DNA from 4 places in the Pseudomonas sp. MPC6 genome. Region 1 is predicted to be linked to each of the others. Evidence: predicted binding sites of a transcription regulator. Region 1 holds the regulator's gene; each other region holds the start of a gene.

Region 1 (5,943 bases):
CTACGCGTTGTTGACCATCGGTGACGGTTTGGTGGCGCAATTGCCATCACTGTTGTTATCGACAGCCGCCGCGATCATGGTGACCCGTGCGTCCGGTTCCGAAGACATGGGCAAGCAGATCAATCGCCAGATGTTCGCCTCGCCGAAAGCCTTGGCGGTCGCGGCCGGTCTGATGGCAGTGATGGGCCTGGTGCCGGGCATGCCGCACTTCTCCTTTCTCAGCATGGCGGCCCTGGCCGGCGGCGGCGCGTACCTGTTCTGGAAGAAGCAGAACACGGTCAAGGTGCAGGCCCTGCAAGAGGTGCAGCGTCAGCAGGAGCTGCTGCCATCGCCGGCCCGCGCCCAGGAAACCAAGGAGCTGGGCTGGGACGACGTCACCCCGATCGACATGATCGGCCTGGAAGTCGGCTACCGCCTGATTCCGCTGGTGGATCGCAACCAGGGTGGGCAGTTGCTGGCGCGAATCAAGGGCGTGCGCAAGAAGCTGTCCCAGGACCTCGGCTTCCTCATGCCGACGGTGCATATCCGTGACAACCTCGACCTGGCGCCGAGCGCCTATCGCCTGACCCTGATGGGGGTGATCCTGGCCGAAGCGGAGATTTACCCGGATCGGGAGCTGGCGATCAACCCGGGGCAGGTCTACGGTACGTTGAACGGCATAAACGCCAAAGATCCGGCTTTCGGCCTGGAAGCGGTCTGGATCGAAGTCAGCCAGCGTGCCCAGGCGCAATCCCTCGGTTACACCGTGGTCGACGCCAGTACCGTGGTGGCAACCCACTTGAACCAGATTCTGTACAAGCACTCCAGTGAGCTGATCGGCCACGAAGAAGTGCAACAACTCATGCTATTGCTGGCAAAAAGCTCGCCAAAACTGGCCGAAGAGCTGGTGCCGGGCGTGGTTTCGCTGTCGCAGTTGCTCAAGGTGTTGCAGGCATTGCTGGCCGAACAGGTGCCGGTGCGGGACATTCGCAGCATTGCCGAGGCCATCGCGAACAACGCGGCCAAGAGTCAAGATACCGCCGCGCTGGTGGCTGCCGTGCGGGTTGGCGTGTCCCGCGCAATCGTCCAAAGCATTGTAGGCACTGACTCCGAGCTGCCAGTGATCACGCTGGAGCCAAGGTTGGAACAGATATTGCTCAATAGTCTGCAGAAGGCGGGACAAGGCTCGGAAGAGGGTGTTCTGCTGGAACCAAGCATGGCTGAAAAGCTGCAGCGTTCGTTGATCGAAGCGGCGCAGCGCCAGGAAATGCAAGGTCAACCGGTGATTCTGCTGGTAGCCGGCCCGGTTCGCGCGATGCTCTCGCGATTTGGCCGACTCGCCGTCCCGGGTTTGCATGTGTTGGCGTATCAGGAAATCCCTGACAACAAGCAAGTGACCATCGTTGCGACAGTAGGGCCCAACGGCTGAGGTAAGGGTTCATGCAAGTTAAGCGTTTTTTCGCCGCCGATATGCGTCAGGCCATGAAGCTGGTTCGTGATGAACTGGGCGCTGACGCCGCCATCATCGGCAACCGCCGGATCGCCGGTGGTGTCGAGCTGACGGCTGCCCTGGATTACAAGCTGTCGGCGCTGGCGCCGCGCGTGCCGAACATGGAGCTCGAAGACGAGCTGCGCAAGACCCAGTCGCGGATCGTCACCGCCCAGGCCGAACTGAGCCTGCGCAGCGAAGGCGAGAGCGACAAGGGCACCAATCGCCAGTTGTTCGCCGGCCTGCCATTGACTGCCGCCGAGCCGCTGGTCGAACCGACTTTCGCCGAGCCTGCGCGCCCTGAACCCGCGCCTGCCGCGCCTGCATCCGGCGGCGTCGACCCACGTGCGTTCGACTCGATGCGTTTCGAGCTCAACAGCCTGCGCGAACTGATGGAAGTGCAACTCGGCTCCCTGGCCTGGAACCAGCTGCAAGGCAGCCGTCCGGCCCAGGCCAGCCTCTGGCGGCGCATGCAGCGCATCGGCCTGTCCGGCCCGTTGTCCCGGGATCTGCTGGACATGATTCCCGACATCGAAGAGCCCCGTCAGGCCTGGCGCATGTTGCTGGCGCACCTGGCGCGGATGATCAACATACCGGAGATCGAACCCTTGGAAGAGGGCGGTGTGATTGCCATGGTCGGCCCTGCGGGCATGGGCAAGACCACCACCCTGGCCAAACTCGCGGCCCGTTACGTGCTCAAGTACGGCGCGCAGCATATCGCGCTGGTGAGCATGGACAGCTACCGGATCGGTGCCCAGGAACAGCTCAAGACCCTCGGCCGCATCCTCAATGTGCCGGTGACGCACGTCGACCCGGGGCAATCGTTGGTGCAGGCGCTCGATCCCTTGCTGCGCAAGCGTGTGGTGCTGATCGATACCGCCGGCCTGCAGGCCAGCGACCCGGCATTGCGCATGCAGCTCGAAAGCCTGGCCGTGCGCGGCATCAAGTCAAAAAATTATCTGGTCCTGGCCACCACCAGCCAGAAACAGGTGCTGACGGCCGCTTATCACAGTTACAAGCGCTGCGGGCTCGCCGGCTGCATCCTGACTAAACTGGATGAAACGGCCAGCCTGGGCGAGGTGTTGAGCCTGGCCATCAGCCATGATTTACCGGTGGCTTACCTGACCGATGGCCCGCGGATTCCCGATGATTTGCATCTGCCGCGGCGTCATCAGTTGGTCAGCCGCGCAGTAAGCGTGCAAATGCAGGAAGAACCTAGCGAGGAAGCCATGGCTGATATGTTCGCTGATATTTATCACAGCCCGACCAAGCGGGTCGGCTGAGGTATTAATGAATAGTTTTTGTACCTACATCGATGGTCTGCCATGCATTGTTCCGTTGGTGAACGCGCAGCCAGTAATGTGGCCTCCGTCTATGCAAGACAAGGTAAAGAAATAACATGGGCAGCATGCATCCCGTACAGGTGATCGCGGTGACCGGCGGCAAAGGTGGCGTCGGGAAAACTAACGTGTCAGTGAACTTGTCCCTGGCTCTAGCGGAGCTCGGCCGGCGAGTCATGCTGCTGGACGCCGATCTGGGGCTGGCGAACGTCGACGTCCTGCTGGGACTGACACCGAAACGGACCCTGGCCGACGTGATCGAAGGCCGCTGCGAGCTGCGCGACGTCCTGTTGCAAGGCCCCGGCGGCATTCGTATCGTCCCGGCCGCGTCCGGCACGCAGAGCATGGTGCATCTGAGCCCGGCGCAACATGCCGGCCTGATCCAGGCCTTCAGCGATATCGGCGATAACCTCGACGTCTTGGTGATCGACACCGCGGCGGGCATCGGCGAGTCGGTCGTCAGTTTCGTGCGCGCCGCCCAGGAAGTGTTGCTGGTGGTCTGCGACGAACCGACCTCGATCACCGACGCCTACGCCCTGATCAAGTTGCTCAACCGCGATTACGGGATGAACCGCTTCCGCGTCCTGGCCAACATGGCCCAGAGCCCGCAGGAAGGTCGCAACCTGTTCGCCAAGCTGACCAAGGTCACGGATCGCTTCCTCGACGTCGCCTTGCAATACGTCGGCGCCGTGCCGTACGACGAAAGCGTGCGCAAGGCCGTACAGAAGCAGCGCGCCGTGTATGAAGCCTTCCCGCGTTCCAAGTGCTCCCTGGCCTTCAAGGCCATTGCACAGAAGGTCGATACCTGGCCGTTGCCGGCCAACCCCCGCGGGCACCTGGAGTTTTTCGTCGAACGCCTGGTGCAACAAACCGCAGGACCGGTGCTATGACAGCCAGTGGCTACAACTTTTACAAGCAGTCGGCGCGTGACGTGCAGTACGAGCTGATCGAGCGTTACGCGCCACTGGTCAAACGCATTGCTTACCACTTGCTGGCGCGTCTGCCGGCCAGTGTCCAGGTCGAAGACCTGATCCAGGCCGGGATGATCGGCCTGCTGGAAGTGTCGACCAAATATGACGCCAGCAAAGGCGCCAGCTTCGAGACGTACGCGGGCATCCGAATCCGCGGCGCGATGCTCGATGAGGTGCGCAAGGGGGACTGGGCGCCCCGTTCGGTCCACCGCAATACCCGCATGGTCAGCGACGCGATTCGCTCGATTGAAGCTAAAACCGGTCGCGACGCTAAAGATCACGAAGTTGCGGCCGAACTCCAATTGAGTCTCGACGATTATTACGGGATTTTGAACGACACCCTGGGCAGCCGGTTATTCAGTTTCGACGATCTGTTGCAGGACGGCGAACACGAAGGGCTGCACGAGGACGGCGCGAGTGCACATCCGGAGCCGTCGCGCGACCTGGAAGATGAACGCTTCCAGGCGGCGCTGGCGGACGCGATTGCCAATTTGCCTGAGCGTGAGCGACTGGTGTTGGCGCTGTACTACGACGAAGAGCTCAATCTCAAGGAAATCGGCGAGGTCCTGGGGGTCAGCGAATCCCGGGTCAGCCAGTTACACAGCCAGTGCGCGGCCCGTTTGCGGGCGCGTTTGGGGGAGTGGCGAGCGCGCTGAAGGCAGTGTTGGGGACACTGCGAACGTGGCTGGTGCGGTGTTCAACTGCGCCGGTCGCGATCTGTTGTGTTCCAGACAGTCATCGAGTGCATCGCCGGATTGATTGAAATGGCGCGTCCAGGTGCTGGGCGCGTTTAAGACTGCTTGGAGGTCGAATTGGACAAGAACATGAAAATCCTCATCGTTGATGACTTCTCAACGATGCGGCGGATCATTAAAAACCTGTTGCGTGACCTTGGGTTCACCAACACGGTCGAGGCGGATGATGGCACCACGGCCATTCCGATGCTCAACAGCGGCAGCATTGACTTTCTGGTCACCGACTGGAACATGCCTGGCATGACCGGCATCGATCTGCTGCGCCACGTGCGTGCCGATGAAAAGCTCAAGCACCTGCCGGTGCTGATGGTGACCGCTGAAGCCAAGCGCGAGCAGATCATCGAAGCGGCCCAGGCCGGTGTCAACGGCTATGTGGTCAAACCCTTCACGGCCCAGGCGTTGAAAGAAAAAATCGAGAAGATTTTCGAACGCATTGGTTGAGCAACGGCGCCACGGGGGAGCTATGGAGCAAAAAGAATCTTCACAGGGCGATTTCGAATCGACCCTGAAAAAACACGCGGTCGAACTGGTCGCAAGCCTTGAAAAAGGCAAGTTCGGCGACGCGGTGCAACTGATCCATGAGCTCAACCAGACCCGTGACCGCGGCCTGTACCAGGAGGTGGGCAAGCTCACCCGCGAGTTGCATAACGCGATCGTCAATTTCCAGATTGACCCGCACATGCCGCAAGCCGAGGAAGTGTCCCAGATCACGGACGCCACCGAGCGCCTGGGCTATGTGGTCAGGCTGACCGAGGCCGCGGCCAACCGCACCATGGACCTGGTAGAGAACGCCACGCCGCTGGTCAACAGCCTGAGCCAGGAAGCCCAGGCGCTGAGCACGGACTGGGGACGGTTCATGCGTCGTGAAGTCGGGGCTGAAGAGTTCCGCGAACTGGCCCGGCGGGTCGACGGTTTCCTGACACGCAGCAGTGCCGACAACCGCATTGTGTCGAGCAACCTCAACGATATCCTGCTCGCCCAGGATTATCAGGACCTCACCGGTCAAGTGATCAAGCGTGTGACTCAATTGGTCACCGAAGTTGAAAGCAATCTGCTCAAACTCGTGCTGATGGCCAGCCAGGTGGACCGCTTTGCGGGCATCGAACATGACCGTGAAGCGATGCGGGCAGAAAAAGATCCGCAAAAACAGCTCTCTCAGGGTGAAGGTCCGCAGATTCATGCCGATAAAAGAGAAGACGTCATGTCCGGTCAGGACGATGTGGACGATTTGCTTTCCAGCCTTGGATTTTAAGACCTGTTAGGAGCACCCCATTAATGAGCTTCGGCGCCGATGAAGAGATCCTTCAGGATTTCCTGGTTGAAGCCGGCGAGATTCTAGAGCTGCTGTCCGAACAACTGGTCGAGCTTGAAAGCCGACCGGATGATGCGGACTTGCTCAATGCAATTTT
Region 2 (5,943 bases), 3.2 Mb from region 1:
TGCGGCCGTTCTTCAGCGAAGTCTATGAATGCATGGCGGCCTTGGGCTTGCCGCGCGATACCTTCATGCACGAGATGGGCGTCAGCCAGTTCGAGATCAACCTGCTGCACGGCGATCCGTTGCTGTTGGCCGACCAGACGTTCCTGTTCAAACACCTGCTCAAGGAAGTCGCGCTCAAGCATGGCTTGACCGTGGTCTGCATGGCCAAGCCGCTGGCGCACACGCCGGGCAGTTCGATGCACATTCACCAGAGCATCGTCGAGATCGGCACCGGGCGGAACGTGTTCAGCGACGAGAGCGGTGAGCCGACCGCGACCTTCCGTCACTTCATTGCCGGCCAGCAGGCGGGCATGGCGGATTTCACCGCGTTGTTCGCGCCGAATGTGAACTCCTACCAGCGCTTGTACCATCCGTTCGCCTCACCGAACAATGCCTGCTGGTCCCACGACAACCGTGCGGCAGGTTTGCGCATTCCCGCCAGTTCGCCCCTTGCCCGTCGGGTCGAGAACCGTTTGCCGGGCGCTGATGCCAATCCGTATCTGGCTATTGCCGCGAGCCTGGCGGCGGGGTTATATGGCATCGAAAATCGACTGGAGCCGAGCGAGGCGATCCAGGGCGAATTCGAGGTGCCGGATAATCTTTCATTACCGTGTACCTTGCATGCCGCTCTCGAGCGTCTGACTCGTAGTCAATTGGCAATGGAACTGTTTGGCGAGGAATTCATCGAAGGCTACGTCGCTTCGAAGACCCTGGAATTGACCAGCTTCCTTGATGAAATAACTCCCTGGGAGCGGCGTGTTTTAGCGGCCCAGGCCTGACGATCCGTCGACACCGGGCTATCTTTTCGGGTAGCCCGTTACTCACTGCAAGGAGCCGCTCGGAACGCCGATGCGCCAAATCTGGAAACCTTTTCGAGCGCTTTATTTCGCCTCGCTGATGATGTTGATCGGCTCGGGCTTGTTAAGTACTTACCTGGCCTTGCGCCTGGCGGCCGATCACGTCGACAGCCTGTGGGTCGGTGCGTTGATGGCAGCCAACTATTTCGGCCTGGTGCTGGGTGGCAAGATCGGCCATCGGCTGATTGCCCGGGTCGGGCATATTCGAGCCTATTCGGCGTGTGCCGGGATCGTCGGTGCGGCGGTGCTTGGCCATGGCTTGGTGGACTGGCTGCCCGCGTGGCTGTTTCTGCGGGTCATCGTCGGCCTTGGCATGATGTGCCAGTACATGGTCATCGAAAGCTGGCTCAACGAGCAGGCGGAAGCCAAGCAGCGGGGCATCGTGTTCAGCGGCTACATGATCGCGTCCTACCTGGGGTTGGTGTTGGGCCAGCTGATTCTGGTCATGCACCCGGGGCTGGGGCTGGAACTGCTGATGCTGGTCGCCCTGTGCTTCGCGCTGTGCCTGGTGCCGGTGACCCTGACGCAGCGGATTCACCCGGCAGCATTGCACCCGGCGCCGATGGAGCCACGGTTCTTCATCAAGCGCGTGCCGCAATCGTTGAGCACGGTGCTGGGGGCGGGGTTGATCGTCGGTTCGTTCTACGGCCTGGCGCCGCTGTACGCCTCGCAGCAAGGCTTGTCCACGGAGCAAGTCGGTTTGTTCATGGGTAGCTGCATTTTCGCCGGATTGCTGGTGCAGTGGCCGCTGGGTTGGCTGTCCGATCGTTATGACCGGGCGCTGTTGATCCGCTGTTTTGCCTTCAGCCTGGCACTGGCCGCATTGCCGCTGGCGATCATGAAACAGGTGCCGCTGGAGGTGTTGTTCATTGCCGGTTTCCTCTGCTCGTTGGTGCAGTTCTGTCTGTATCCGTTGGCGGTGGCGTTCTCCAACGACCATGTCGAGGGTGATCGTCGGGTGTCCCTGACGGCGATGCTGCTGGTGACCTATGGCGTCGGGGCCAGTATCGGGCCGCTGGTGGCGGGGGTGCTGATGAAGCTGTTCGGCAGCCAGATGCTGTATGCCTTCTTCAGTTTCTTCGCGTTGGTGCTGGTCTGGCGGATTCGCCCGAAAGCGGTCACCAATCTGCACCAGGTGGACGATGCGCCGCTGCATCACGTCGCCATGCCGGACAGTATGTCGAGTTCACCGCTGGTGGCTTGCCTTGATCCGCGGGTCGATGAGCAGGTGGTGCAGGAACAGATGCAGAGTCCGGTCGAACCTGAGCCAGACCCCGCGCCTGAGCCTGAGCCCGAAACCGAAACCGAAACCGAAACCGAAACCGATGCGTCCGCCGATGACGCTGACGATGACGATGACCTGGGCCGTCAGAAAAGCTTTACCGAAGCCCGGCCTTAACACCCGAGCATAAAAAAACGGGCAGTCACCGCAAGGGGCTGCCCGTTTTCATGGGAGCGTTGTATCAGAAGTCGTCTTTGTCGAAGCGCCGTGCTTCGCGCTGAAGCTGATAGACGAACCGCTCGACCTGACGCTGCACCAATCCGCTCATGTTGTGAAAGCGTACGCCGGCGAAGGTGGTGGAGATTTTTTCCTCGAAATGCAGGTAGCGCAGCTCGACCGGCGCCGTCATTTTGCCAAAGGGCAGGGCAGCGGCGAAGCGGTCGTACACCTGGCCCAGTTGCAGGGAGCCACTGATGTTGCCTTCGAAGCGCAACTTGCAGCCGGTGGCGGAAATGTCCAGCAATTTGCCGCTGATCGGCATCCTGAGCTTTTCACCGTCCAGATTGACGTCGACCAGTTGTGCCAGCTTCAACGCTGCGCGAAAGGCGTTGCGGCGCTGGTGATAGACCACTTGAGCGGGCAGGGGGCCGCGGTAGCAACGGCTGTCGACGGACTCATCGATGGTCAGCGGGCCGTTGCTGTCCCAGGCAATGCGCACGCCGTCGTGGAAACCTTCGACCTTGAACGGTTCGCCGGCCAGCAGGAAGCGCTCGCCATCGCGGGGAATCATTTCGTCGAGGGTGATCGTTTTATGTTTACGGTCGACGTCCACCAGATAGCTCTGGAAGCGCTGGCTGCGCTCGTGGAACGTGATGATCAGCGGATCATGGCTTTCTTGCAGCTGGCGCAGGTTGCCGGAGATCTCCAGAGGCGTGGTAAGCACCTTGGGTGGTTGCGGAGCATCTCCCGCATTTAAGGCATTGGACACGGTTGATCAATCTCCGGACAAAATATGACTGCGACTGGCTAGTATTTTGCCAGCATGTTTCGCGGCTAGATAGGGCGTACTCGGCAGCAGGCTTACGCCTGACTGAGCGGGCGCGGCTTCACCAGCGTGGAGAAGGATCCGCTGGCGTTGTAGAGCGCTGGCGGCTCGCCGCCGGTGAGGATTTTCAGCTGGGTGGCCGTGGCGGCCTGCTGCCTCACAATCGACTGGCCATTGATGAGGTTGGCGGCCTGGCATTGGGCCAGAAGGTCGGTCAGCACATCGCTTTGCGCCAGCAACTGTTCACCCAGGCTCGACTGACTGGCCAGTTGCTCGAGGCCCTGGCGATTGGTGGGCAGGTTGAGACTGGCGAGGATTTCACTGCGCTTGCGGCCATGTTGATCGAGCAGAACGATCAATGCCTGTTTTTGCGCCAGAATGTCTTCGAGCAGCGGCATGTCGCGACCGTGCAAGGCGATGGATTCGGATTGCAGTAGCTGCAGCAAGTGTTGTGCGGGAGCAAAGTCGTCGGTGATCAATTGCAGCAGATGAGTGTCGTGCATGGCTGGCCTTGGGTTTTAAGCGTCCAAAAGCCTGGCGCGGGCCGTGGCCTAGCGCTGGGCTTCGAAGTTGAGCAGTTTGCTGGCGACACGGTTGCTGTCGACTTTGTAGCTGCCATCGGCAATCGCGGCTTTCAACTCGGCCACTCGGGCTTTGTCGACGGCAGGCTGATCGCGCAGCGTGTCAGTGACCTTCTGCAACTGTTGAGCCTCATTGCTGATGTGTACCGATTCCCCGCTTTTGACGGTACTGGCCTGTTCGGCCGGGGTACTCAGCGGCGCGGATTTGCCGGCTTCGGCGGTTTCCCTGGCAGCGCTGGTACGGGTAATGCCCGTCGGTGGCGAGGAACTGTTCAATCGGCTGAAATCGATGACCATGATAAAAACCTCTGGGTATTTGGACGCTTGCCATGTTTTCGGCCATACCCGGGAAAACTTTAGGCCCACTTATCAATGAGCTTGCGCGCGTCAGCGCTTGCCCTGCATGGAGCACAGTTTAGGGAACAGTCGGGTGGCGCGCCACATCTTCACCCCACAGAGCACCCTACATGGCCACTTCCACCTGGCCAGGCGCGATGACTTGCGCCTTGATGACCCGCTTGGAGTTGAGATTCTTCACTCGAATCTGTTCACGCATACCGCCGTTGGACAGTGCTTCACCCGGCATGCGCACGCTGAGCGTACCACTGCGGGCGATAATCACCACCTGGTCGCCCTTGCTGATGACTTCAGCCTGTTCCAGATTCACCAGGGTAATGACCTGGTCAGCGACCATGGGTCGGGTCAGTTTCTGCCCGATCGCCTGGTCGACCGACGTCAGGTAACCCTGACTGATCAGGCTGATGTCACGTTCGCGCAACGTTACGTCCTCGGGCTCGACAATACCCGCGCGGCGCAGGGGCCGGCTGGTGGTCACGATGTCGCGAAACAGGCGTACTTGAGCGGGCACGAAGACTGTCCAGGGGGACGCACCCTCGCAGCGAACCTTGACCGTGACCCGACCCAGCGGCCTGGCCGGGCTCTCGAGGGTGGCTGTCAATTCCTTGTCGCACATCGGCATGCGCAGTCGCGGGTCGAGCGGGTTGACCTGGATCTCGTAACGGCCTTCCGTTTGACTGCTCGCCAGATAGTCTTCGACGGTGAATTCAAGAAAGCCCTGAGTGACGCCGATAAGCATGTCAGGCAAGGTAACCGTGTCAGCAATGGCAGGACTGCCGGCGTTGAACAGGCACACGGCCGACAGCACGCCGCACCAGCGGCGGCAGTTGGAGGTCAGGCGTCGGAAAAATGTCAGGTCTGGGTTCATAAGGGTTAAAAAGCAAGCGCCGTGCCGTTTAGTGATGAATGCGCGTCGCAACACACTTAGCGTTGGTGTAGGAGTCTGGGCATGGCGGGTGTAATGGATTCGGTAAACCAGCGCACGCAACTGGTTGGGCAGAATCGCCTTGAGCTGTTGTTGTTCCGTCTCGACGGCCAGCAGTTGTATGGGATCAACGTATTCAAGGTTCGTGAGGTGCTGCAATGCCCCAAGCTGACCCTGATACCCAAGTCCAATCCTGTGGTGTGCGGTGTAGCGAGTATTCGTGGGGCGACTATTCCGATTCTCGATCTGGCGATGGCGACCGGTTCCGGTCGGTTGCGTGATCAAAGCAATCCCTTCGTGATCATCACGGAGTACAACACCAAGACCCAGGGTTTCCTGGTGCGCTCGGTGGAACGCATCGTCAACATGAACTGGGAGGAGATCCATCCGCCGCCCAAGGGCACGGGGCGCGATCATTACCTGACGGCGGTGACCCGGGTCGACGATCAGCTGGTCGAAATCATCGACGTCGAGAAGGTGCTGGCGGAAGTGGCGCCGACACCGGAAGCGATTTCCGTCGGCGTGGTGGATGTCGACACCCGGCACAAGGCGTTGTCCTTGCGCGTGTTGACGGTCGACGACTCGTCGGTGGCGCGCAAGCAAGTCTCGCGTTGCCTGCAAACGGTCGGTGTCGAAGTGGTGGCGTTGAACGACGGCCGGCAAGCGCTGAATTACCTGCGCAAGTTGGTCGAGGAGGGCAAGAAGCCGGAAGAGGAGTTCCTGATGATGATTTCCGACATCGAGATGCCGGAAATGGACGGGTACACCCTGACGGCCGAGATCCGCAACGACCCGCGCATGCAAAAGCTGCATATCATCCTGCATACTTCGTTGTCGGGTGTGTTCAATGAGGCGATGGTCAAGAAAGTCGGTGCCGATGACTTCCTGGCAAAATTCCGTCCTGATGACTTGGCATC
Region 3 (5,943 bases), 2.2 Mb from region 1:
ATCGTGGTCGGCCAGACCCTGCTGATCCGCAAGGAGCTGGAAGGCACGATCAAGTCGTACAAAGACCTGAATACCGCCGACTACCGGATCACCTCCAAGCTCGGCACCACCGGCGAGATGGTCGCCCGCAAGCTGATCTCCAAAGCCCAATACCACGGCTACGACAACGAGCAGGAAGCGGTGCTCGACGTGGTCAACGGCAAGGCCGACGCCTTTATCTACGACGCGCCCTACAACGTGGTCGCGGTCAACAAGGTCGGCAACGGCAAGCTGGTGTTCCTCGACAAGCCGTTCACCTACGAGCCGCTGGCGTTCGGTCTGAAGAAGGGTGACTACGACAGCATCAACTTCATCAACAATTTCCTGCACCAGATCCACGAAGACGGCACCTACGATCGTATTCATGACAAGTGGTTCAAAGACACCGCTTGGCTCAAGGACATGGAATAAGGCCCGGTCAGATAGACCGCGTCGCCCCATTCGCGAGCAAGCCCGCTCCCACATTAGACCGAGTCGCCAGCTGAGCATGCGATCAAATGTGGGAGCGGGCTTGCTCGCGAAGACGGCCTCCCTGGCGACACAGAATTCGGAATTGCTGATAAATGAAACATAAAAAAGCCCAATGGCCCTGGCACGTTCTAACCGTGCTGGTGCTCATCGGCCTGGCCGGCGCCCTGTACTACGCCACCTCGCTGATGTCCTACGAATGGCGCTGGAACCGTATACCGCAATACTTCGCCTACCACGCCGAAGAATCCCAACGCGCCGCCGACATCTCCACCGTCAGCGAGTTGGTGCGCAAGGGTGACAAGGCTGAAGTAACCCTGCGCAACGATGCTGGCGACGAGCAACGCCTGGTCGTCGACGACAACAGCCTGCAAGTCGCCCAGGGCGACGATGTGGCTGAAGGCGATGTGATTGGTGTCACCCGCCATTGGGCCGCAGGACCACTGATGTGGGGTCTTTGGACCACCTTGTGGTTGTCCGTGGTGTCCGGCGTGCTCGGTCTCCTGATCGGCCTCGCCACCGGCCTGTGCCGGCTGTCGAACAACCCGACCCTGCGCGACCTCTCGACGATTTACGTCGAACTGGTACGCGGCACGCCGCTGCTGGTGCAGATCTTCATTTTCTACTTCTTCATCGGCACCGTGATGAACCTGTCCCGGGAATTCGCCGGGATCGCCGCACTGTCGTTGTTCACCGGCGCCTACGTGGCGGAGATCATCCGTTCCGGTGTGCAGTCGATCGCCCGCGGCCAGAACGAAGCGGCGCGCTCCCTGGGCCTGAGCGCTGGCCAGTCGATGCGTCATGTGGTGCTGCCGCAAGCCTTCAAGCGCGTATTGCCGCCGCTGGCCGGGCAATTCATCAGTCTGGTCAAGGACACCTCGCTGGTGTCGGTGATCGCGATTACCGAACTGCTCAAAAGCGGTCGCGAAGTCATCACCACCTCGTTCTCGCCGTTCGAAATCCTGTTCTGCGTGGCTGGGTTGTACCTGTTGATCAACCTGCCGCTGTCGAAAATCGCCAGCCGGCTTGAGCGGAGGCTCGCGCAAAGTGATTGAAGTCCGCGATCTGGTAAAAGTCTTCGACACCCGCGGCCAGGTGGTTCGCGCGGTGGACAACGTCACCACCCAAGTGGCCAAGGGTGAAGTGCTGGTGGTGATCGGCCCGTCCGGTTCCGGCAAGTCGACCTTCCTGCGTTGCCTCAATGGCCTGGAAGAATTCGACTCGGGCTCGGTCAGCATCGACGGCCTGCAGCTGGCCGACCCGAAAACCGACGTCAACGCCTACCGCCGCGAAGTCGGCATGGTGTTCCAGCATTTCAACCTGTTCCCGCACATGACCGTGCTGGAAAACCTCTGCCTGGCGCAGAAAGTCGTGCGCAAGCGCGGCAAGAAAGAGCGTGAGGCCAAGGCTCTGGCGTTGCTGGAGAAGGTCGGTATTGCGCAAAAGGCCAACGAATTTCCATCGCGTCTTTCCGGCGGTCAGCAGCAGCGGGTGGCGATTGCTCGTGCGTTGGCGATGGATCCGAAGGTGATGCTGTTCGATGAGCCAACCTCGGCGCTCGATCCAGAGATGGTCGGTGAAGTGCTGGACGTGATGAAAACCCTGGCGCTGGAAGGCATGACCATGGTCTGCGTGACCCACGAAATGGGCTTCGCGCGGGAAGTGGCGGATCGGGTGTTGTTCTTCGACCACGGGAAACTGCTGGAAGATGCCTCGCCGGCGGAGTTTTTCGATGCGCCGAAGGATCCTCGGGCGCAGGCCTTTTTGCGGCAGGTTCTCTAAGATTCAGCGTCCTCCCGGCCGCCATCGCGGGCAAGCCCGCTCCCACAGGATCTGTTTACGACATAAATCCCTGTGGGAGCGGGCTTGCCCGCGATGGCATCACCTCGGTTTTGGCTGAACCGAAACCCTCGCATCACCTCAAACCCTGAACCGCCCCACCAGCATCTGCAAATGCGTCCCCAACCGCGCCAGCTCAACACTGGAGGCCGCGGTTTCCTCACTCGCAGCCGAAGTCTGCTCGGACACATCGCGCACGTTCAGCACGCTGCGGTTGATCTCTTCGGCCACGGCGCTTTGTTGCTCGGCGGCAGCGGCGATCTGCTGGTTCATCGACTGGATCGCCGACACGGTGCGGGTGATGTTGGCCAGCGATCCACCGGCGCGGCGGGTCAGTTCGACGCTGCTGTCGGTCAGGCTGCGGCTGTTGTCCATGATGGTCGCCACTTGCTGGGTGCCGCTTTGCAGGCCAACGATCAACTCTTCGATTTCTTCGGTGGACTTCTGGGTCCGCTGGGCGAGGCTGCGGACTTCGTCGGCGACCACCGCGAAACCGCGTCCGGCCTCACCGGCACGAGCGGCTTCGATGGCGGCGTTGAGGGCCAGCAGGTTGGTTTGCTGGGCCACGGATTTGATCACGTCGAGCACGCTGCCGATCTTGTCGCTTTCGCGCTTGAGATCGCCCATGGCGACGGTGGAGTTACCCACCTCGATAGCCAGGCGCTCGATCTGGGCGATGGCTTCGCTGACCACCTTGTCACCTTCGCGGGCCTGCTGGTCGGCAGCGACCGCGGCCTCGGAGGCTTCTTCAGCGTTGCGTGCGACCTCCTGCACCGTGGCGGTCATCTCGTTCATGGCGGTCGCGACCTGGTCGGTCTCGACCTTTTGGCTGTTGACCCCGGCGCTGGTCTGCTCGGTGACGGCGGATAGCTCTTCAGCAGCGCTGGCGATTTGCGTGACGCCATCGCTGATGCCACCGATCAGTTCGCGCAAGCCTTGGGTCATGCTCTGGATGGCGCGTTGCAGCTGGCCGAGTTCGTCCTGACGCTGCGACACGAGATTGTGCGTCAGATCACCCGCGGCGATGCGCTCGGCGACTTTGAGTGTCTGGTTGAGGGGAACCACGATCTGACGGGTGATGGCCCAAGCCGCGAGCAAGCCAAAAGCCAGGGCCAGCAGGGCTGCCAGCAACAGCATGTTTTTCGCGTGGGCGGCATCGGTGTCGCGCACCACGGTCTGCGACGCCGTCAGCTTTTTGCTCAGGTCGATGAGGATGTCGCCTTGGGCCGCCATGTGTTTCAGGGCGGTGGCGTTCGCCACCTGCGAGTCACGGAACTGGCTGACGGCAGCGCGATAACCTTTTAGCGATTCGCTGGCTTGTTGCAGATTGGCAAGGTGCTGTTCCGGCACCTTGGACGGCAGGTTTGCCAGGCTTTGCAGGGCCATGTCGATAGCGTCCAGCGCCGGTTGTTCGGCTTCGGCCTTGCCGCTGTAGGTATAACCGCGAACCTGATAACGCGCTTGCTGGAGCAGTTTGCTCAGCTCGATCACGTTGTTGTAGTCGGCGACGCTTTCGCCGTGCAGCAAGGATTGCTCCACGGCGGCGATCTGGGCCACGGCGTTGTCGGCGGTCGCTCCCAGCTTGCTGCGGGCATCTTCGCGAGTGACGGTGGCCTGGGTCATGTCGGCAAAGGCGCGCTTGTACTCGGCGACGGCAGCCAGTTGCTGGTCGACCATCGCGGCGTCGGCGGGTTGTTCGATCAGCGTACGGGCGGTTTTCAAGCCGGTATCGAGCTGGCCCAGCAGGTCATTGACCACGCCCGGGCCCTGTTCGCCGCGATGCATGTCGTAGTCCAGGCGGGCAATGCGCAGGTCTTTGGTCAGCTCATTGAGGCTGGAAATGAAACCGAGTTTGTCGCCACGGCTTGTCACCTCGTTCAGGCCGGACCAGCCGGTGAAGGTGGTTAACAACGTCAGCAGGAGCACCAGACCGAAGCCGACACCCAGTTTGCGATTGACGCTGATGTTCCCCAGTTTCTCGGCTAGCCATTGGTACATGCTGCAACTCCCCAGAACCAAACATTGGTTTTATGGGAGGTGTATCGGCAGGCTCACGACATTCTGTAGGAGCAGCCGGTCGACGCTCGATTGCTCGCGATGGGCGTAAAGTCGCCGCGCTCATCCAGGCCGCCTTCGTCATCGTTAATGACCTTCGCGAGCAAGCTCGCTCCTACAGGGGATAGAGGCGGTGTCAGAAGAGGCGTGAAAGCAGCGCGGCGACGGCGGTTTCGACCCGCAGGATGCGTTCGCCGAGCTGCACCGGTTGCAGCCCGGACTTGCCCAGCAGGTCGATTTCGTAGGGGATCCAGCCGCCTTCGGGGCCGATGGCCAGGGTCACCGGCTCATCCAGGCCACGGGGGCAGGGCGGGTAGTTGCCGGGATGACCGACCAGGCCGAGGGTGCCTTCGGTCATCGCTGGCAGGCGATCCTCGACAAAGGGCTTGAAGCGCTTCTCGATGACGATCTGCGGCAACACGCTGTCCCGCGCCTGTTCGAGGCCGAGGATGAGTTGCTCGCGAATCGCCTCGGGCTCCAGGAAGGGTGTTTGCCAGAAGCTCTTCTCGACGCGGTAGCTGTTCACCAGCACGATGCGCGGCACACCCATGGCCGCCACGGTCTGGAACACCCTGCGCAGCATCTTCGGGCGTGGCAGGGCCAGTATCAGGGTCAATGGCAGCTTGGCGGGTGGGGGCTGATCGAGGATGACGCGCAACTCTGCTTCATCGGCGTCCAGGCGCAGCAATACGGCCGAGCCCATCAAGCCGTCGATACGCCCGACCCGCAGGCTGTCGCCGACGACCGAACGATGAACTTCCTGCATGTGAGTCAACCGGCGATCACGCAGGATCACGCGGTCGGCCGCTATGAAATCGGCCTCTTCCAGGAGCAGCAGGTTCACGGCTGGGTCGCTGGCGGCTGGTCGTTGTGATCGTCAACCGGCTGGTCGTCCGGGTGCTCGCCGCGTTTGCTGATCAGGCCGCTGAACAGGATGCCGATCTCGAACAGCAGCCACATCGGCACGGCCAGCAGGGTCTGCGAGAAGATGTCCGGCGGAGTGAGGATCATGCCGACCACGAAGCAGCCGATGATCACATACGGCCGGATCTTCTTCAGGTAGACGACGTTGACCACGCCGATCCACACCAGCAGCACCACGGCTACCGGGATTTCGAACGCCACGCCAAAGGCGAAGAACAGCGTCATGACAAAATCGAGGTAGCTGCTGATGTCGGTCATCATTTCCACGCCGGCCGGGGTGGCGGCGGCGAAGAATTTGAAGATCAGCGGGAACACCAGGTAATAGGCGAACGCCATGCCGGTGTAGAACAGCAGGATGCTGGACACCAGCAATGGCACCGCGATGCGCTTCTCATGCTTGTACAGCCCCGGCGCGATGAAGCCCCAGATCTGATGCAGGATCACCGGGATGGCCAGGAACAGCGACACCATCATGGTCAGCTTCAGCGGCGTCAGGAACGGCGAGGACACGTCGGTGGCGATCATCGTCGCGCCGACCGGCAGGTACTGGCGCAGCGGCGTGGAAACGAAGGTGTAGATCTGCTGGGTGAAGGCGAACAACCCGGCGAAGATGATGAA
Region 4 (5,943 bases), 2.4 Mb from region 1:
ACCACCGAACACCTGATTGAAATCGCAATGACCAATCCGGCCAACGCCGAGATTGCCCGACGCTTGCCTTCACTCGGCCTGAACCAATGCATGCTGACCGCAGGCTGTCTGTTTCAGGCGGTATGGAATCGGCAAGCCGGGCATCCCGCGGCCTGGGGCGTCAAGGATTACGACGTGTTTTACTATGATGAAGACGTGTCCTGGGAGGCGGAAAACGAGGTCATCACTCTCGCACGCCAGCTCTTTCACGACCTCGAAGTGGACATCGAAATCAAGAATCAGGCACGGGTTCACCTTTGGTACCGCCAGCGGTTCGGCAAGGCGTATCCCAGGCTCCAGTCCGCAAAGGACGGCATAGACCGGTATCTGATTGCGGGAACTTGCATCGGGTTGGATGTGCTGACGGGTGAGGTGTATGCGCCTTACGGTTTGAGCGATATCGAAGAAGGGCTGTTGCGGGTCAATCCGGTCAATCCTGAACCGGATTTGTTCGAGCAGAAGGCCAAGAGTTATCAGGCGCGCTGGCCCTGGTTGAAGATCGTTGGCGAAGACGGTTGTTTGAAATGAACAAGGGGGCGAAATCTTCCTAGACCCCGGCCCCCTACGCAACCATCAGAACCGAAAGGCTTGTCGGCCAACCAGCAACCATTGGCCTTTCTGTTTCTGCCAGATCTGGAAGTTCTCGATTTCCGTTGGCACCACCTCGGTCACCTTGAGCGCCTGGGCCGAGAAGTGGTGACGAACCAGCGCCACATCGCCGGACAGGGTGATGGTCTGGTTCTGCATTTCCAACGTCTTGAACGCACTTTTGCCGGTTTCGATATCAGCGATGAATGCCTTCTTGTCCTGGACCTTGCCGCTGGAGTGCCCGTAGGTGAGGTTCTCGGCAGTCAGTGCCTGCAGCTCCGGAATGTTCTTCTTCAGCATGGCTTGAGTCAGGTGGTCGACGGCTTGCGCGACTTCGTTCTCGCCCGGGGAAGGGGCTGCCGCTACGTAGCCACTGAAGAGGCACAGAAAACCAATCAGCAGTCTGGTTCGTTTCATGGGGATGTCCTTGTTGTTGTGGTTGATTGGATCGATGGTCATACAGGGTGACTCGTCGGTCATCGTACAACCTAGCATGGGTTGCGAAAAAAACGAACTTGCAGGGCGAGCTTTTCTCGAAGTTAAGGAGCCAGTGGTGGGTTTTTGACTGGGGAGAAGAACGCCTGAAATGAACAAATCGATCAGTGCCAGCGATCTCGGTATTCATCTGAAAAATGCAGACGAAGGCGGCTTGTTCAAATGGTTTATCGCCAGCTTCCTGATGGGCAAGCGTATCCAGGCAGAGATCGCCGCCCAGGCCTACCGCGTCATCGTTGAAAAACACGGTCGCGATACCCCGCGCAAACTGGGTGGCTGTACCCATCGGCAACTGGTTGCGATGCTGGGTGAAGCCCATTACGTGCGCTACGACGAGACCACCGCGACGCGCCTGTTGAACCTGTGTAAAAAACTCAGCGATGAATACGCCGGCAAGATCGGCCAGATTCAGGCGGCCAGCGCCGATCGCCAAACCTTCGAAAAGCGCTTGCTCGAGTTCGACGGGGTAGGGCCCAAAACCCTGGAGATTTTCATGCGCGATGCCGCGGCGGTGCTCTATTGAACCAGGCTAATCAAGTCCCGTCGGTGCACGTCGGCTGTGCCGGCTGGAGCCTGCCCCGGGAACACTGGCCGACGTTTCCTGAGCACGGCACCCATCTGCAGCGGTATGCCTCGCAACTCGCTGCCGTTGAAATCAACAGCTCTTTTTATCGCCCGCATCGCTCGCAGACCTATTGGCGCTGGGCGCAGTCGGTGCCGGCGGCGTTTCGGTTTTCGGTCAAAGTGCCCAAACTCATCACCCATGTTCAGCGCTTGCAGGGCTGCGAGCTGTTGCTGGACGAATTTCTATCCCAATGCACGGCGCTGGGTGATGCCCTGGGCTGCCTGCTGGTGCAGTTGCCGCCGTCGCTGGCTTACGAGGAACGCGTTGCCGCGGCGTTTTTCCAGGCACTGCGGCAACGTTACACCGGGGCGGTGGTGCTTGAGCCGCGGCATGCAAGCTGGCTGGACGCAGACGCTTTATTGATCGCGCGGCGAGTAGGGCGGGTCGCTACCGACCCATCGCCCATTACCGGCGGCGATACCCCGGGCGGGTGGTCGGGGATTCATTACTGGCGCTGGCACGGCTCGCCGCGCATTTATCACAGTGACTACGACCTGAGCCGATTGGAGACGCTGGCTCGGCAGGTGCAAAATTCGGCGCAGGCAGGCATTGCCAGCTGGTGCATCTTCGATAACACCGCCAGCGGGTTTGCGCTGGCCAACGCGCTGACCCTGCAAGCACTTCTTGGTCGCGAGGCTACGCTGTGGCAAGCCGGGCATTAGGCTGGGGCGTGTGGCCTCATCGGTGGCAAGCCAGGCTCCTACAGGTAGCGCACAACATGCAGCCGATGCCACATCCGCGATGCGTCCTGGCGGTTTCCCTGTGGGGACACGCGCAAAAACAGTCAAGGACGACCGCATGTCGTAAAAGAAACGAGCGTATGCAAATAGCCTTCAATTAGCGCCCGGCACAGTCGATAACCTGTTCAGAAAAGCCTTCCACGCAGGGCTTTACCCAACTGACAGGGGACCTACAAGTGTCGATAAAATTACGTTTGCTGTTGTTGATTGGCACCGGCCTGCTCACCGCCTTGATCATGAGCCTGGTCAGTTACCTGGGAAACACGCAGATGGCGCAGGCGGTGAATGACAACGAGGTCAGCATGACCGCGCTGCGCAATCACCTCGAAGCCGACATGATGCACGACGCGTTACGCGCCGACGTGCTGGCGGCGATGCTGGTCGGGTTGGGCAAAAGCACCAGCAGCGCGGCCGAGGTGCGCAGTTCCATCGAGGAACATGCGGCGCGCTTTCGTGAAGTGCTCGGTGAAAACCTCAAGCTGCCGGTCAATGCCACCGTCAAGGCCGGCCTGGACAAGGTCAAGCCGAGCCTGGATACCTACATCAACGCTGCCGAACGCATCGTCGGCCTGGCGCTAACCAACCCGGAGGCCGCGCAACAGGAGCTGGGTAGCTTCAATACTGCTTTCAGCCAGTTGGAAGACCAGTTGGCCGCTCTGAGTGAGTTGATCGAAACCGACACCCGACAGACCGGCGCCGGTACCGGGCAAGCCATCGGCAACGCCAGGTTCGCCATTGGCGGCATGCTCGTCGCCAGCCTGCTATTGCTCCTCCTCCAGGGCCGCTGGGTGATTTTGAGCATCATGGGGCCGTTGCAGACTGCCAGCCGCATTGCCGACAGCATCGCCCATGGCAACCTGAGCGAACCTATTGTCGAGCCCACCCGCAAGGACGAAGCCAGTGCGCTGATTCGTAGCCTGGCGACCATGCAGCGCGACCTGCGCGGCATGATCGAGGCGGTTCGCAGCAACGCCCATGGCGTGAGCGGCATGAGCCAGCAGTTGAGCGACGGCTGTCACGAGGTCGCCGGCAGCAGCCAGCAGCAAAGCGCAGCGGCCAGCACCATGGCAGCGGCCGCCAGCGAGATGACCGCCAGCATCGAGGAAATCACCCGGCATGCCGAGCGGGCGCTGAACATGGCCAACCAGGCGGAGACCCTGGCCAAGGATGGCGGGCGGGTGATCCATCAGGTGGTCAACGACATGGACGGCATCGCCCGTTCGGCACAGCAATCGGCCCAGGTGATCCGCACGCTGGACAAGGAGTCCGAAGGGATCTTCAGCATCATCCAGGTGATCAAGGGCATTGCCGATCAAACCAACCTGCTGGCGCTGAACGCCGCCATCGAGGCCGCTCGCGCCGGGGAGCAGGGCCGTGGTTTTGCCGTGGTGGCCGACGAAGTGCGCAACCTGGCGGGGCGCACCAGCGCCTCCACCCAGGAAATTGCCGCCATGGTCGCGCGTATCCAGCTCAGCACCCGGGAGGCGGTGACCAGCATGGAAGCGGGCGTGGCCCAGGTCGACAAAGGCATGGCGGTGACCGCCGACGTCGAACGCGCCATTCGCGAGATTCTCGACGCCACGCTGAACACCACGCAACTGGTCAACGACATCACCCGCACCATCGGCGAACAGAGCCTGGCGAGCAATGAAATCGCGCATCAGGTGGAAATGATCGCCGGCATGTCCGAGGGCAACAGCCAAGTCATCGGCCGCACCGCCTCGACCACCGATGAACTGTCCACCCTGGCGGGCAGGCTGTCGCAATCGGTGGATCGGTTTCGGCTCTGAGGTAGCGTCGCTGGAAGATCGCAGGCGCTTACAGCGATCGCGTGGGGTCAGATCACACCGCACGCCACACGATCGCCGCCACCGCCCAAGGGTTTTGGCATGTCCGAATGATTATCGGCGCCGGCGTGGATCATCAGCGCGTGCCCTTTGATTTGCGAGAGCGTCTTGAGGCGCGGCGCCAGTACCGGATAATTGGCGATGCCATCGGCTGTCACGTAGACCGCCGGCAGATCCCCCAGGTGCCCGTCGGCATATGGGCCCAGGTGCTTGCCGGTTTTCTGCGGATCCAGATGTCCCCCGGCCGCCAGTGCAGCACCTTTGACCCCATCCTTCATGCCGGCTTCGCAGCTGCCGTTTTCGTGCACATGAAAACCGTGCATGCCCGCTGGCAGGGATTTGAGATTCGGCGTGAACAACAGGCCATAGGGTGTCTCGTTGACCGTTATCGTGCCGATGGCCTGGGGCACCCCCTCGGCGCTAACCAGATTCATGGGCACTTCCTGGGAAGCTGCGTGTGCCGTGCCAGTTGCCAGCGTAGCGATCAATCCAAACCACATGGAGCGTTTCATAGGCGATTCCTGAAAGGGGGGGTGAGGGTTTTTGCGAGGCGAACTCATAACCTGAGGGCATTAACTGCCGATGAAGTGCCTCGGCGATGCAGGGAGGTTCGCCAGCGTAAAAGTGAGAGTCGGGGGGAGTTCAGAAGTTTTAGGGGATTGCGCGCGCATTTGTTACGAGAAGCTTTTAAAGAGGGATCTGGGGATGGGTAAGGGCTGCGCCGTACAGTGATTTTCTGTGTTGTTCATGGGGGGCTCTTCGTCGGAACGCCGCCCGGAGCAAGCCCGCTCTCACACTTTGATCTTTGTCGTACACAAAACTGTCCCCAACTGGAGATCCAATGTGGGAGCGGGCTTGCTCGCGAAGGCGTCAGTTCAGTCAACGTTGCCCTCCTACAGATACTTATCCGTCACAGCACCTTCCGAAGCACTGGACACGGTCTTGGCATACTTGGCCAGCACCCCGCGTTTGTACTTCGATTCCGGCCGCACCCAGCGCGTCTTGCGCTCGGCCAGTTCGGCGTCGGACACGTCGACGCTGATCTGCCGGGTTTCCGCGTCGATCGTGATCCTGTCGCCATCTTCGATCAGCGCGATCGGCCCGCCCTCGAAGGCTTCCGGCGTGATGTGCCCCACCACGAAACCGTGGGAACCACCGGAGAAGCGTCCGTCGGTAATCAGCGCCACATCCTTGCCCAAGCCCTTGCCCATCACCGCCGACGTCGGCGAGAGCATTTCGCGCATGCCGGGGCCGCCCCTGGGGCCTTCGTAGCGGATCACGATCACATCGCCGGCCTTGACTTCGCCGTTGAGAATGCCCGCCAGCGCGCCTTCCTCACCGTGATACACCCGAGCCGTGCCTTCAAAGCGCAAACCCTCCTTGCCGGTGATCTTGGCCACCGCGCCCGTGGGCGAGAGGTTGCCGCGCAGCACCACCAGGTGCGAGTCCTTCTTCACCGGCTGGTCGAAGGGCAGGATCACGTCCTGGCCTTCGGGGTAGTCAGGCACGTTTTCCAGGTTCTCCGCCAGGGTCTTGCCGGTGACCGTCAGCACATCGCCGTGCAGCATGCCGGCCGCCAGCATGCGCTTCATCAACGGCTGGATGCCGC

What was found. Region 1 encodes FliA, which starts transcription of late flagellar genes. Its sites were predicted from a motif close to CTAAAGTTTNNNNNNNNNNNGCCGNTAA; they were not measured.
Region 2: a site for FliA is predicted at 4,077-4,104, ahead of flgM (flagellar biosynthesis anti-sigma factor FlgM). Genes of this name have one in related genera too.
Region 3: a site for FliA is predicted at 4,386-4,413, ahead of ELQ88_RS04315 (methyl-accepting chemotaxis protein). Genes of this name have one in related genera too.
Region 4: a site for FliA is predicted at 2,580-2,607, ahead of ELQ88_RS14875 (methyl-accepting chemotaxis protein). Genes of this name have one in related genera too.

Annotation. Positions count from the first base shown of each region.
Region 1 is NZ_CP034783.1:5,163,134-5,169,076, reverse strand. Features, by position in the region: gene flhA (flagellar biosynthesis protein FlhA) at 1-1,408, shown strand, start outside; gene flhF (flagellar biosynthesis protein FlhF) at 1,420-2,751, shown strand; gene fleN (flagellar synthesis regulator FleN) at 2,868-3,698, shown strand; gene fliA (RNA polymerase sigma factor FliA) at 3,695-4,435, shown strand; gene ELQ88_RS25840 (chemotaxis response regulator CheY) at 4,604-4,975, shown strand; gene ELQ88_RS25835 (protein phosphatase CheZ) at 4,998-5,786, shown strand; gene ELQ88_RS25830 (chemotaxis protein CheA) at 5,810-5,943, shown strand, end outside.
Region 2 is NZ_CP034783.1:1,498,785-1,504,727, forward strand. Features, by position in the region: gene ELQ88_RS08970 (glutamine synthetase family protein) at 1-818, shown strand, start outside; gene ELQ88_RS08975 (MFS transporter) at 889-2,295, shown strand; gene ELQ88_RS08980 (flagellar brake protein) at 2,360-3,106, opposite strand; gene ELQ88_RS08985 (flagellar protein FlgN) at 3,199-3,666, opposite strand; gene flgM (flagellar biosynthesis anti-sigma factor FlgM) at 3,715-4,041, opposite strand; gene flgA (flagellar basal body P-ring formation chaperone FlgA) at 4,208-4,969, opposite strand; gene ELQ88_RS09000 (chemotaxis protein CheV) at 5,051-5,943, shown strand, end outside.
Region 3 is NZ_CP034783.1:501,360-507,302, forward strand. Features, by position in the region: gene ELQ88_RS04300 (transporter substrate-binding domain-containing protein) at 1-450, shown strand, start outside; gene ELQ88_RS04305 (amino acid ABC transporter permease) at 603-1,562, shown strand; gene ELQ88_RS04310 (amino acid ABC transporter ATP-binding protein) at 1,555-2,289, shown strand; gene ELQ88_RS04315 (methyl-accepting chemotaxis protein) at 2,428-4,344, opposite strand; gene ELQ88_RS04320 (16S rRNA (uracil(1498)-N(3))-methyltransferase) at 4,538-5,245, opposite strand; gene tatC (twin-arginine translocase subunit TatC) at 5,242-5,943, opposite strand, start outside.
Region 4 is NZ_CP034783.1:2,730,108-2,736,050, forward strand. Features, by position in the region: gene ELQ88_RS14855 (nucleotidyltransferase family protein) at 1-567, shown strand, start outside; gene ELQ88_RS14860 (nuclear transport factor 2 family protein) at 613-1,044, opposite strand; gene ELQ88_RS14865 (DNA methylase) at 1,214-1,645, shown strand; gene ELQ88_RS14870 (DUF72 domain-containing protein) at 1,642-2,409, shown strand; gene ELQ88_RS14875 (methyl-accepting chemotaxis protein) at 2,664-4,277, shown strand; gene sodC (superoxide dismutase family protein) at 4,325-4,846, opposite strand; gene ilvD (dihydroxy-acid dehydratase) at 5,228-5,943, opposite strand, start outside.